One region of the Paenibacillus sp. ALJ109b genome, then DNA from elsewhere that is predicted to be linked to it. Evidence: riboswitches for the same ligand, from Rfam matches in the RefSeq annotation. Region 1 holds a riboswitch; each other region holds the start of a gene.

What was found. A riboswitch is a leader RNA that binds a small molecule or an ion and turns the genes downstream of it on or off. The one in region 1 is predicted to bind cyclic di-AMP.
Region 2: it holds a riboswitch for cyclic di-AMP, as region 1 does, so the genes downstream of both, G3352_RS22955 (C40 family peptidase) here and G3352_RS28875 (3D domain-containing protein) in region 1, are expected to answer to the same signal.
Region 3: it holds a riboswitch for cyclic di-AMP, as region 1 does, so the genes downstream of both, G3352_RS11310 (HAD family hydrolase) here and G3352_RS28875 (3D domain-containing protein) in region 1, are expected to answer to the same signal.
Region 4: it holds a riboswitch for cyclic di-AMP, as region 1 does, so the genes downstream of both, G3352_RS18900 (C40 family peptidase) here and G3352_RS28875 (3D domain-containing protein) in region 1, are expected to answer to the same signal.

What each region holds. Positions count from the first base shown of each region.
Region 1 covers NZ_JAAIFP010000037.1:14,371-17,483, forward strand. The annotation lists gene G3352_RS28865 (HD domain-containing protein) at 1-81, shown strand, start outside; gene G3352_RS28870 (TatD family hydrolase) at 411-1,181, shown strand; cyclic di-AMP (ydaO/yuaA leader) riboswitch at 1,423-1,676, shown strand; gene G3352_RS28875 (3D domain-containing protein) at 1,950-3,113, shown strand, end outside.
Region 2 covers NZ_JAAIFP010000025.1:181,239-184,351, reverse strand. The annotation lists gene G3352_RS22970 (hypothetical protein) at 1-15, shown strand, start outside; gene G3352_RS22965 (hypothetical protein) at 140-358, shown strand; gene G3352_RS22960 (carboxymuconolactone decarboxylase family protein) at 476-805, shown strand; gene G3352_RS22955 (C40 family peptidase) at 920-1,384, opposite strand; cyclic di-AMP (ydaO/yuaA leader) riboswitch at 1,390-1,521, opposite strand; tRNA gene G3352_RS22950 (tRNA-Leu) at 1,893-1,976, shown strand; gene G3352_RS22945 (X2-like carbohydrate binding domain-containing protein) at 2,308-3,113, shown strand, end outside.
Region 3 covers NZ_JAAIFP010000008.1:357,262-360,374, forward strand. The annotation lists gene G3352_RS11295 (urease accessory protein UreF) at 1-31, opposite strand, end outside; tRNA gene G3352_RS11300 (tRNA-Leu) at 453-535, shown strand; partial or broken gene G3352_RS31695 (hypothetical protein) at 643-711, shown strand; gene G3352_RS11305 (glutathione peroxidase) at 687-1,163, opposite strand; cyclic di-AMP (ydaO/yuaA leader) riboswitch at 1,531-1,706, shown strand; gene G3352_RS11310 (HAD family hydrolase) at 1,824-2,222, shown strand; gene G3352_RS11315 (HAD-IA family hydrolase) at 2,385-3,077, shown strand.
Region 4 covers NZ_JAAIFP010000018.1:28,745-31,857, forward strand. The annotation lists gene G3352_RS18890 (M1 family metallopeptidase) at 1-156, shown strand, start outside; gene G3352_RS18895 (hypothetical protein) at 167-1,009, shown strand; cyclic di-AMP (ydaO/yuaA leader) riboswitch at 1,262-1,399, shown strand; gene G3352_RS18900 (C40 family peptidase) at 1,403-1,873, shown strand; gene G3352_RS18905 (GNAT family N-acetyltransferase) at 2,269-2,763, shown strand; gene G3352_RS18910 (c-type cytochrome) at 2,914-3,113, shown strand, end outside.

The sequences.
Region 1 (3,113 bases):
CATTTGTATTATCCGCAGAATAAGGTGGATGCGATTGTTCATGAATTACCGTCCCATATTCGCCCCTATTTCTCACATTAAATGATGTGCAATGCTGTTCAAGAATCATGATGCAAAAAAGCTTTCGAAAAGAGCTATTTTTCATGATACAGTAATCTGCTTTAATGGAGAGTACATGTAGATCGACATAATTTTGTAATCTGAGCAATTAGAATACAACCCAAGTTGCTAAAAATAACACATATAGATATGAAGGAACTTGTTCGTTCTACATGTTGTGTTCAATAAACTAATGGAATGAAATATAAAAAAACATGATCCAATTTAGTAATATTTATGTTCTGGTTAAGATGTACAGGATAGATTAAAAAGAGATAGTCGTTTATTCGACATGAAGGGAGAAATACAGCATGATGTTGTTCGACACACACACACACCTGGATGCACCACAATTCGACGAGGACCGCGAGGAAATGATTCAGCGTGCCGTGGATGCAGGCGTTGGTCGCATGATTAACGTGGGCTTTAATCGGGAGACCATTCCGTCCACGATGAAGCTGGCTGAAACCTATGATTTTATCTATGCTGCGGTAGGTTGGCACCCAGTGGATGCAATCACGATGCAGGAGGGTGATCTGGAATGGATTGCATCTTTATGCAAGCATGAAAAAGTGGTAGCCATTGGTGAAATTGGTCTAGACTATTACTGGGACACTTCACCGAAAGAGGTTCAACATCGCGTATTACGACAACAGATTGGTCTTGCCCGTGAGTTAAATATGCCAATTGTCATTCACAACCGGGATGCGCATGAGGATATTGTAAAGATTCTGCGTGAAGAGAAGGCCGGGGAAGTAGGCGGTGTTATGCATTCCTTCTCTGGCAGCTGGGAAACAGCGAAGATGTGCCTGGATTTGGGCTTTCATCTTTCCTTCGGAGGGCCAATCACGTTCAAAAATGCGAAGCAGCCCAAAGAGGTTCTTGAGAAGGTTCCTATGGACCGATTTTTCATCGAAACGGACGCCCCTTATTTGACACCGCACCCTTATCGTGGAAAACGAAATGAGACAGCGCATGTACGTCTGGTTGCAGAAGCAGCTGCGGAAATTAAAGGCATTTCGGTAGAGGAAATTGCAGCAATAACGACCAAAAATGCCATGGAACGATTTGGGATTCGTTAAAATATCGAGCAAAACAGGTGAAAAAGTGAGTTAGGCGGAGTTAATTTGCTTTTTGATCCAAATAAATCAAGAATATTACAATATTTTAACCAAATATTTAGAAAAACGTACTTGAACAACGCTTTACAACATGCATAGAAACAGGATATCATCTTTTCAGTGAATTGTTGTGCGGAAAATTGGACAGATGTTCGGGGGATGAACAAAGGGACACTTTCCGATGAAACAACATTACTTTCATGAATCAGTCTCGCTGAGTCTCCGTTAACGGAGAGCGGGGGAACCAATAGGGCTTAAACATCGGTGTTTGCAGCCGATGCGCAACATGCGCTGACCCAAAAGCAGCGTATGAATCTGCGAAGCCGTATTTGATTTCTTCTTTGGGTCTCGGGGTGAATTCAAGGGCGTCCGCCATGAGCGGATGACCGGAGATAGGGCGGCTCTCTTTCGCCCGAACCCGACAGCTAACCTCGCAAGCGGAAAAAGAGAGGCAACCTCGTGCATGAATTTCCGATATTCAGAATCATTCGGAAGCCACGAAAGAGTTCCTCTTAAACTCTTTCTTTGGCTTTTTTGTTTTTGAATAAAAGAAATACTGTCATCATACGGTAAGTATTCAGGAGGATGACATCATGTTGCGAAGATTGATTCATGGTGCAGAACCGGATTATGTTGGTCCGATCTGTGTTCTGTAGAAAATTTGGTATAGTCGCGTCAAAGACATCATGCATTACTTTAGACGGCGAGGCTATGAAGGAGGACGGAGAAGTGGGCACATTCCAACCAGAAGAGACCCATGAGTCACGATCATCCAGTAAGTCTTTCGCGTTGCGGTGGAAGCATGAGAACATGCGTCAAATGGCATTGATCGCGATTTTCTCAATTGCGCTTACAATCATGATCTTGTTAGTCGTTTACGGTCAGGCCGGGAAACAAATTTCACTGGTTATTGATGGCAAGGCTCAAGCGGTAGAGACTCGTACAGGAATGCTTCAGGAAATGCTGGAGGAGCAGTCAATCACAGTCAGCCCTCACGATCAGGTATCCATGCCCTTGAATGGGGCGATTACAGATGGAGACCGCATCGTTATTGAGCGGGCCGTTCCAGTTAAGATTACGGCAGACGGAGACACCAAGACTCTGTATACAACCGATTCATCGGTAAAAGATGCGATTAAAAAATCAGGTATTCAGATTGCAAGTGAAGACAAAGTGTATCCGGCGCTTGGAACCACTATCGAAGCGGATATGAAAATTCGTGTAGTGCGGGTAACAAAGCGTACGGTGGAAGTGGAACAGCCGATTGCTTATAAAGTGATCAAAACGGCTGACCCTAGCTTGTACAAAGGCGACAATCGTGTCATTGTGAGCGGTAAAGAAGGCACGCTTGTACAGCATATTGAAAAGGTGTTCCAGGATGGAGAATTGGTTTCCAAAAAAATGGTGGGTAAATCGGTCGCAACGAATCGCGTTGATAAAGTGATCGCCGTTGGTACCAAAGCCAAACCTGTTGTGAAAGAGCCAGTGATTCAGACGGTATCAGCGCAGACTTCCACGACAAAAACAGCAACAACCACGAACTCGAAGAAAACCGCTGCCTCGGGCAGCAAAGTAATTACCGTCTCAGGAAGTTCTTTTAAATATTCTAAAGTGTTAAAAAATGTATCCATGACGGCATACTCTTCTGAAGAGCCCGGTATCGGCACAAAAACAGCATCAGGTACTCGGGTCACCGAGGGACGTACCATTGCAGTTGATCCCAAAGTCATTCCAATTGGCTGGTGGGTGTATATCGAGGGCCTTGGCTTCCGTCGTGCGGAAGACACAGGTGGTGCCATTAAAGGCAACAAAATTGATGTGTATTATGATAGTGTGAAGCATGCCCTGAACTTCGGACGGAAGAAAGGCAAGACGGTATATGTGATTGGTCCG
Region 2 (3,113 bases), on a different contig from region 1:
CACGCGCAGCGGTAACTTTCAGTCGGGACATATTTTCGAATGACATGACAGTCCAATACAGTCACGTGAGACCTAAATGACTTTTCATTTAGGTCTCTTTTTGTAAATAATTTTTTTTGGGAAAGTAGGCGCCATGAATATGATCAGTGATGCAGAATTGGATGCACTGCGTTTATCGGGTGAGAAAGTAAGGGTAGTACGGGACGAGATTCAGTCTAATGATGTGACAGGCATTGTAGTGGCTTGGGACGGGGAGCAGGTGCTCATTCGCCGTCAGAATCGTCGTGTGGTTAAGCTTGATCGGAATTATCAGTATCAGTTGTTCAGCGAACCACGTAAGAGCCCGCTCGAAGAATAGGACAGGCGTTTTTAGGTTCATTTACCATGGATGTTTTGGCATAATTACACCTCTCGGGAGAAAAGATAGGTACAGTGAGAGCTTGTAACATATCAGCCGAGAGGATGTGCGGTAACCATGACATTGATGAATGATAAGGTCCATGCCTATAAAGATCAGATTGGTGAATTAAGCGACGTGCTGCCAGCTGTGGTGAAGTCTTATCATGAGTTCACTGGAGAGTGCTTTCAGGCAGGGGCGATTGATGCCAAGACCAAACAGCTGATTGCGCTGGGCATTGGACTGTTTGCAAACAATGAGGTATGTACGTTTTACCACGTGGAAGAAGCGCGTGCCAAAGGAGCGACCGATCAGGAGATTATGGAGACGGTTGCTGTGGCTGGAGCTGTTGGCGGAGGCCATGCGTTGTCTCAGGGTGCAATGAGAGTACAGAAGGCTTTACATTAAAAGCTTTGGTTAAGACTGATTATGACCTTGCGTATCTCTAGAATCAATATCAATGTAGACAAAGATAGACGAAGAAAAGGCTCCGGTTATAACCGAAGCCTTTTCTTGTTTAACTTATATTTTGCCCAGCATTTTGTTATACATAAACTGTCCTGTTACCCGGCGTGCTGTTACGTAACGATCATTGAAGTAAGGATTAGATAATTGTGTGATGCTAACGCCCTTGCTGCTTGAAGCATGAGCGAACTGTCCGCCCCCGATATATACACCTGTATGTGAAATACCATTACCCATCGTATTAAAGAATACCAGGTCACCCGTACGCAGATTAGCTTTGGATACAGGAGTTCCGGCCTTAGCTTGTTGCTGGGAAGTACGTGGTAATTCAATGCTATATTTGTTGAAAATATATCTCATAAATCCAGAGCAATCAAATCCGGCCATTGTTGTGCCGCCCCATTTATAAGGTATGCCAGTCATGTTGTTAACGACGGTGTTAATACTGCTTGCCTCTGTGCTTGCTGCACCGGATGTAAATAGTACTGCTGCTCCAAAAATGGAGATGATAAGCTTTTTCAAAATTTTTGTTCTCCCTTCGATGCCTACGGAGTTAGCTAAGGGTTCGGTAGAAGGTTCCCTATATTTCCTATGTATAAGAATAATTCACCCAAAATGGTTCCCCCGTTTTCAAACATGAAACTCGGCAAATGAATAATTAAGTTTTTGTAACCTTTTGAAACTATATTGCATAAATGCGAAAATGTCAAACCGTTCTTGAACACTTCTTATCATCTCAATGTTAACGGAATTATCGCTATTTATGTAGAAATAACTCGAATGTTGGGTTCTAACAGATGACAAAAAAGTAACTACTGTTTCAAATGCAGGATTCCAGCTTCCTAAAACTTGAAAGAAGAGGTGGGTATGTATTACAGTGCATGTTGATAGTATTGGTTTTGCATGAAATGATGGAGGAATATAGCTTTACACATTAGAAGGGGAATTATTTTTTTGTTGACACTAATTACCTGCACATGATATATTATTTCTTGTCGCCGCGATATAATTTCTCGGAGATACAATATACGCGGTCGTGGCGGAATTGGCAGACGCGCACGGTTCAGGTCCGTGTGGGCTAACCCCCGTGGAGGTTCGAGTCCTCTCGACCGCATCATATGTAATACGAAGAAAGGTTCCTAGAATGGCATTACTGCCACTCTAGGAACCTTTTTTCTTTGTTTACGAATTAGAGTGATTGCTCATCCTGGTTGTCTTCAACCCATTCCCTTAATTTGAGCAAAGATGAAGTTTTTATTTGTTTATTTATCCATTAATGGAAATATGTTTGTTCTGCGACGGTTTGCCCCTATATTTCAGGCTAATTGTACGTAAAATACCGAATTGTACCTATCCTGGAAATCCACCATACACTATTCTCTTCTCGTATGGAAGCGCTATCAACAGGAATTTGATTGACCAAATTCAGAGGGGGTAGGGATAATTTGAAACGAATCGGAAAAAGGATGGCAATGTGTTTCATGGTGTTCATGATTGCGGCAGTGCAGTTCGGAATTATGGGAACGACAGGTAATGTGGCACAAGCAGCAGATAAGAGCCTGGCCCAAAAGCCGTATATGGGTTGGAGCAGTTACAGCATGCAGGTATATGACGGGGCGGGTAACTGGACATCTGCTGAGAGTATTAAGAAGCAATCGGATGCGATGCGTGAGAAGCTGCAAGCCCATGGATATGAATACATTAATATTGATGCTGGCTGGAACGGTGACGAAGATGAATACGGCCGTCCTATTCCGAGTACTGTTCTTTATCCAAATGGATTTCAGGAGGTCATCGATTATGTCCATAATAACGGACAGAAGATCGGAATCTATCTGATTCCTGGATTATCAATCACAGCCTATGATAAAAACCTTGAGGTTTATGGGACGGGCGGGGCATGTCGTATGCAAGATATTGCAGTAAAACCGCTCGTTGTTATGGATGCTTGGGATTCGTACACGTACAAAATTGATTTTTCGAACCCTTGCTCACAGAAGTACATTGACTCCATCGCGGATCTTCTTGGCGAGTGGGGTATCAACTTTGTCAAATTCGATAGTGTGACGCCAGGATCGGGAATTAATAACCTGAGCCGGGATGCACGCGGTGATGTGGAGGCATGGTCCAAAGCCCTGGACAGGAATAACATCTGGTTTGAGCTTTCCTGGGCGCTTGATCACAATTACGTGGACTTCTGGAAAAAGTATGCAAACGGCTGGAGGATCGACTGGGATGTTGAAGCCTACGA
Region 3 (3,113 bases), on a different contig from region 1:
CGTAATCGAGCAGCTTATTCCCACGGTTCACGATCTTTCGCCTCCTACGTTCGTTAAATGTTATGTTAAATAACATCTATACTCCTTTTTGGTTCGTTTTATGTTCGTAAATCCGAATTATATGATATATATATTCACATAAATATCCGCTTTTTGTCAATAGTTTCTTGGTTTTTTAAATATTAAATCTATCTAATGTTATTTTATATAACTTTATGAGTTACGTTATACTAAGGGGATGTGAAGGATGGTAATGCAAATAAAGTAGAATGATCGGCCTAATCGGGTATACAAACGAGATCAAATTTAATCATATGCACTTCGTAGGAGAAAATGACGAGATTATACGATTTATGGAAGGGAAAGCGCAGTTAAAATGATATTTATAAAAATGCTTTACTTTTAAACATGAACCGGGTATAATCAATTCTGTTGCCGATTATTTACGACATGCGGTCGTGGTGGAATGGCAGACACGCTATCTTGAGGGGGTAGTGGGTGTATACCCGTGGAGGTTCGAGTCCTCTCGACCGCATCATAAGAACGATTAGGAAGAAGCTTCCCGTAAGGGGAGCTTCTTTTTTTATGTGTTTTTTTTACAGTAAAGATGAGTCCAGAAAAAAAGGTCACCCGTTTCCCTGAATGCATGCTCATTCTGTCTTCAGGGGTCGGATGGCCTTCAGTTGTTATTTAAGCAATTCTTTGATGTCTGCTTCAATTTTATCAGGTGTTGTTTTGGGAGCATACCGTTTCAGAACACGTCCGTTCTGATCCACAAGGAATTTGGTGAAGTTCCATTTGATGGCTTTGGAGCCGAGTACACCCGGTGCTTCTTTGGTAAGATGCTGGAATAGAGGGTGAGCGCTTGAACCATTCACATCGATTTTCTCGAACATCGGGAAGCTGACACCATAGTTCATCTGACAGAACTCGGCAATATCATCAGAAGAGCCTTTTTCCTGTGCAAACTGGTTGCTTGGAAAACCAAGAACTTCAAATGGGGAATCTTTAAACTTATCCTGAAGCTCCTGCAGACCTTTGAATTGAGGTGTGAGGCCGCATTGGCTTGCTGTATTCACGATAAGCAGTACTTTGTCACGATAGTTGGACATTTCAACTTCCTGTCCGCGAAGGGTGTTTACTTTGTAGTCGTAGACTGACATGAAAATCGCCTCCATTTCATTTTCTTCTTTCTTCTATTATATTGATTACAATTAAATATTGCAAAATTAATATTGCTTTTTTAACTCAATTTGAAGCTGTCGTGTATGATCTGTGACTGATTTAATACCTAATTTTCGCTAAAGAGAGAATTAGAGAGCTTTGATGAGATGGGTAGAGAATGGATGCGTTGTAAGCGCTATTATTGATGAGAAATGGCAAAAATCCGTCGATTCGGTGATCTGCGCAGACTTTACACCAATATGGCACGGGTGTATGATTCATATCGTAATTCCAATTTAAATTAAATTTTACATGAAAAACGAAACAAACGATAATATCGCTCTGATTAATGATTATAAAAGAACGATGTTTTAATCGCTGAGTTTCCATTCATTCATGGGTGGGAAACGGGGGAACCAACAGGATGAACTGTCCAGGACAGTAGGCATCCATGGGGTGAATTTTCCGGTGACAGCCGGAAATAGGGCGACTCTCGCGCCCGAATCCGTCAGCTAACCTCGTAAGCGTTAAAGGGAGAGGCAACAAGCCGTACGCTGGTTCATAGTGTCTTTTTGCTATGGATTATTGAAGAAGCGTCCGGGAGGCCTTGGTCCCCCACGCTTCTTTTTTGTTGTCTTTTCACGCCAAGGGAGGAACGAATGATGGATAAAGAGATGATCTTAGTGACTGCTCCAAATGAAGCAGGACGCAAATTTATCAAATTGCTGATGTACAAAAAAATGCCGTTTGCCGTTCTGACCAACAGTGCAGGGGAAGAGCGCAGGCTCCGGAGAATCGGTGTGGAGCATGTCATTCGCATGAACACGGCTGCAGCTCAGAAATGGTTTTTGCCGCAAGGCAGTGTCGGCAATGTTTTTATTTTTGAAAATAGCCTAAACCTGACCTGTCGATATTTGCAGATCTGCCGCTCCTGGACATCCAAGTCCTTGTGTGTCATTACGGAACAAAGCCACCCCAAAGGGATCTATCGGGGAATGGGAGCAGACCGTATTGTATATTCCTTGAATGGGGAAGTTGGTTTTCTGCTTAACGGCTAGTGGCTAGTACTATTCCTGTGATTGATCCAGTCTCAGCTGCCTGTTATAATTGAAATCATAAATAAACGGAATCTTGAGGAGACTCATGCATGATGGTGGGTCTTCTTTTTTATGGTTTGGGAAATAGGGATAATTTCCTGTGGCTAACGAGGAGGAATAGGCGTGCCGGATGTACGTGGAATACAATGGTTGTTCTTTGATGTGGGGGATACGCTCGTGGACGAATGGGAGCCGGTAGATGATATTATCGGTCAGTTTGTTCGTGAAGCTTGTGCGCTTGGTTATCAGGTGGAGATGCAGACGGTGCGAGATATATTTGCCACCTCCTACCGAAATTACGAGCAATGGCCGATGAAATTGGCTATTCGTACCCTTATCAGCGATGAGGGTCACCGGGAACAGATACAGGAGAAGCTAAAGTTCCGCAAAGAGCTTGAGCGCCCCTTCGCGTCAGCCGACGCTGTTCTACAGACGTTGTCGCAACACTATAAGATTGGTATCATTGCCAATCAGAGCCCGGGGACGGAAAATCGGCTTGATAGCTACGGCTTGCGCAAGTATGTGGATGTGCTGGCCTGTTCGGCTGAAGAAGGAGTGTCCAAGCCTGATCCTGAATTGTATGCTGTAGCATTGAAACAGGCGGGATGTAAACCCGAGGAAGCGGTCATGATCGGCGACAGGATTGATAATGATATTATTCCGGCTAAGAAGCTGGGCATGCATACGATCCGGATTTTGCAGGGTTATGGCAGGTTCCAGCCGGAGCTTGCGGATGCAGAGCGTCCAGACTGGACTGTTGAATCACTGGAGGAACTTCTTCCATTGTTAATGGTAACTCAAAATTCAGACAACTAAATAAGAGCAAGCAGCATTTAAGATCTAATCGGTATG
Region 4 (3,113 bases), on a different contig from region 1:
TCCTGGGCCATGACTGATCCGCTGTACACGATTGTGCTGGAGAACCATCATATGAACAATTTTCTGAAAGCCGGACTGGATGAGCCAACCAAATCCCGCTGGAGCATGAGTGCAACCAAACTTATAGAAGCCATATTCGGAAGTCTGTCATGGTGAGGTGGATACAGTGAAAGCGAAAATACGTGAAGGCTGGTTTCTCGTCCGTCAGCATATGTTCATTGCAGCACTCTTATTTCTCTATCAATTAGTATGGGGATACTTTCTTTATCGAATGGTTCAATCAGCTGTGGTTCCGCTACTCCTGCGTTATCCCGACCCTGATGCAGGGGAACTCAGTACAATTTTATTCAAAATGGAGAGCCAACTCGGCCTGACAATGAATCCAGAGGTCCATCGCTATTTATGGATTTTAGGGGCTATGCTGCTGCTACGGATGCTAATTAGCCCTCTCATTCAGGCAGGGCTGCTCTACTCGCTCCAGCATTATAATCATTCGGAAGAGCGCATTCCATTCATTCGCGGCATCAAAAATTTGTGGAAACCAATGCTTCTGCTCCACACTATTCGCACCCTATTGCTGCTGCTACCGGCTTATTGGATCGCACCAAAACTTTATTCCATCCTTATGGAAGGTTTTCATTCCCTCCATCTGCTCCTGCCTGGTATTCCCTATGTTGCTGGTTGGATTGTATACGGGTGGGTTATCCATCATGTCCTGCTGTACATGCAGTTTGGTATCTCGGCTCCTGATGGGGAAGGCGGAGCACGTGGTACGTTTCAAGCTCTATGGATTGCACTACGCCAGGTCATCACTCTAATTGGCATTGCCGTACTGCTGGGTGGCCTACATCTCCTGGTCTTTGGCGCCTTCACTTCAGCTTCATGGTTACTAACGGGCTTAACTGGTCTTATACTACAACAGACGTATCCACTTGCCCGGTGCTTGCTGAGCTTATGGAAGATATGCGCCCATTTCCGGTTATGGCAGTCCAACTCGGTCAAGGATTAACATGCACAGTTAAAAATGGTTACCATCTATATGTAAAGTTGTTTTCATCAAACACCTTTAAACAAGCAAACCTCGACCTTTCCCCGTCAAAGGTCGAGGTTTTTTTTGCTAATTTTTCTGTTAAACGTTGCCAAAGTGATACACCTCTGTTACAATAATCGCAGTGAGTTTTTAGTAACAACTTTGTAATCTTTACCTTCATATTTGTAACTACTTAAAATTTAATCGTCATTTCTTGATTTCGCAGGTGCATAACTAGCATAGCCAAATTCCTAGCACCTGGGAAGCGGGGGAACCAGTTATGGGTGAATTGATCTTGCAACAGAGGGATCATAGGGGACCTTCAACCGAATCCTTAAGCTAACCTCGCAGGCATTGGAAGGGGTATATCTCTTGTTTAAGAAGAAATTAACCGCAGCTGTACTCAGCATCACATTCGCATTATCGCTTGGAGCAGGCAGCGCATTCGCAGATTCAAAAATGGACCAAGTCATTGATTCAGCAATGGGAACTACATACAAAAGCGGAGGAACAACGCTTAGCGGCTTTGACTGCTCTGGGTTCACAAGCTATGTATTCGACAAGCTGGGTATTGATCTGGCTCGCCAATCGAGTTCGCAATTCGACATGGGTGATTCAGTATCCCGTATGGAAATGAGACCAGGTGATCTGGTATTCTTCAATACAACGGGCAAAGGGGTCTCACACGTAGGGATCTTTGTAGGGGATGGAAAGTTTGCACACTCTTCTTCTTCCAAAGGAGTTACAATTAGCGCATTAAGCGAAAGCTACTGGGCTAACCGCTATGTTGGCGCTAAACGCATTATGAGCACGGACGCATATGAGACATTGGCCATCGACTAGGGACAAGCTGAGCAACGTCATGCTGTAACAATAAAACTACTGTAACGAAGCATAATAGAACCGTCTGGTACATTCTCCGCAGGAATGTATCCGGCGGTTTTTTTGTGCTTCGTTTCCTTTAACGTATTCGGGACAGCTATCAAACCTAACTTTAACTTTTTTTAAAAGCTATTTTTCGTTGCTTTGTCCGTGCTCTTATAATGTTTTTACCCATCCCACTATAATATAAACGAAATTACCGGAACTTTTGTTTCACTTTTTTTTCAAAAACGAGGACTTGCCAAATGAACGCCTCTTTTGTAGAGTGGAAACAAGCTTAGATATGGAATGACATATGTATATGGACAAATCAGAATCATTATAGCTTGTTCACAATGAGAGGAGCGTGCAGTTGTATGGATGAAGCCCCTGTGACGTTTCACGTTGTGCCCATGCAAGAAGAACATGCGGAGCTCATCTGCAATTGGCAGTATGACCCGCCTTATAATATTTATAGCTGGCTGCCCTGGGAGCAGATGAAAGCACTTGAAGTGGAATTCGGCGATCCCCAGCTACGAAAAGAACAATATGCGGTGGTGCTGGGAGAGGATCATCAAATTTGCGGCTTCGCTCAATACTTCCCACTTGAAGGTGTCACCCGCATTGGGCTTGGCATGCACCCCGATCTGTGTGGTCATGGTCAAGGAACGGCTTTTGTCTCGGCCATTGTGCAGGAAGCGATTCGCCGGAACCCTGCAAACGAAATTGATCTGGAAGTTCTGACCTGGAATGGCCGGGCCATTCGTGTCTATCTCAAAGCCGGATTTGTTACGCAGGATACATACGAACGACAGACACCAAGCGGTTTGAAGCCCTTTTACTGTATGGTCTATGAAGGTCCACGCGGATAAAAAGAGCTTAAAATCACCCTAGAAAGTCCCCGGTTATGTGATTAGTTCAAAAAATTACCACAAAATGCTATGATGTCACTACAGGTTCCGTTATAATGATATGGATAGTTTCAAGTTAGATGATCTTTCATTCTGGAGGGGACATAAGGGATGCACAAATGGATCATGAGCGGGGTATTTTTTGCAGCGTGCGCTTTAGCTATTGTACTAATGTTTACGCTTCCAGGGAAAGAGGAAGTTGCAGAAGAAGCGAAACCGACGATGCCGCAAGTTACAATGGATGCAGGACAGGCTGAGGCACTGGTCAAAGCAAACTGTATTACCTGCCACGGTGATCAGCTTCAAGGGGG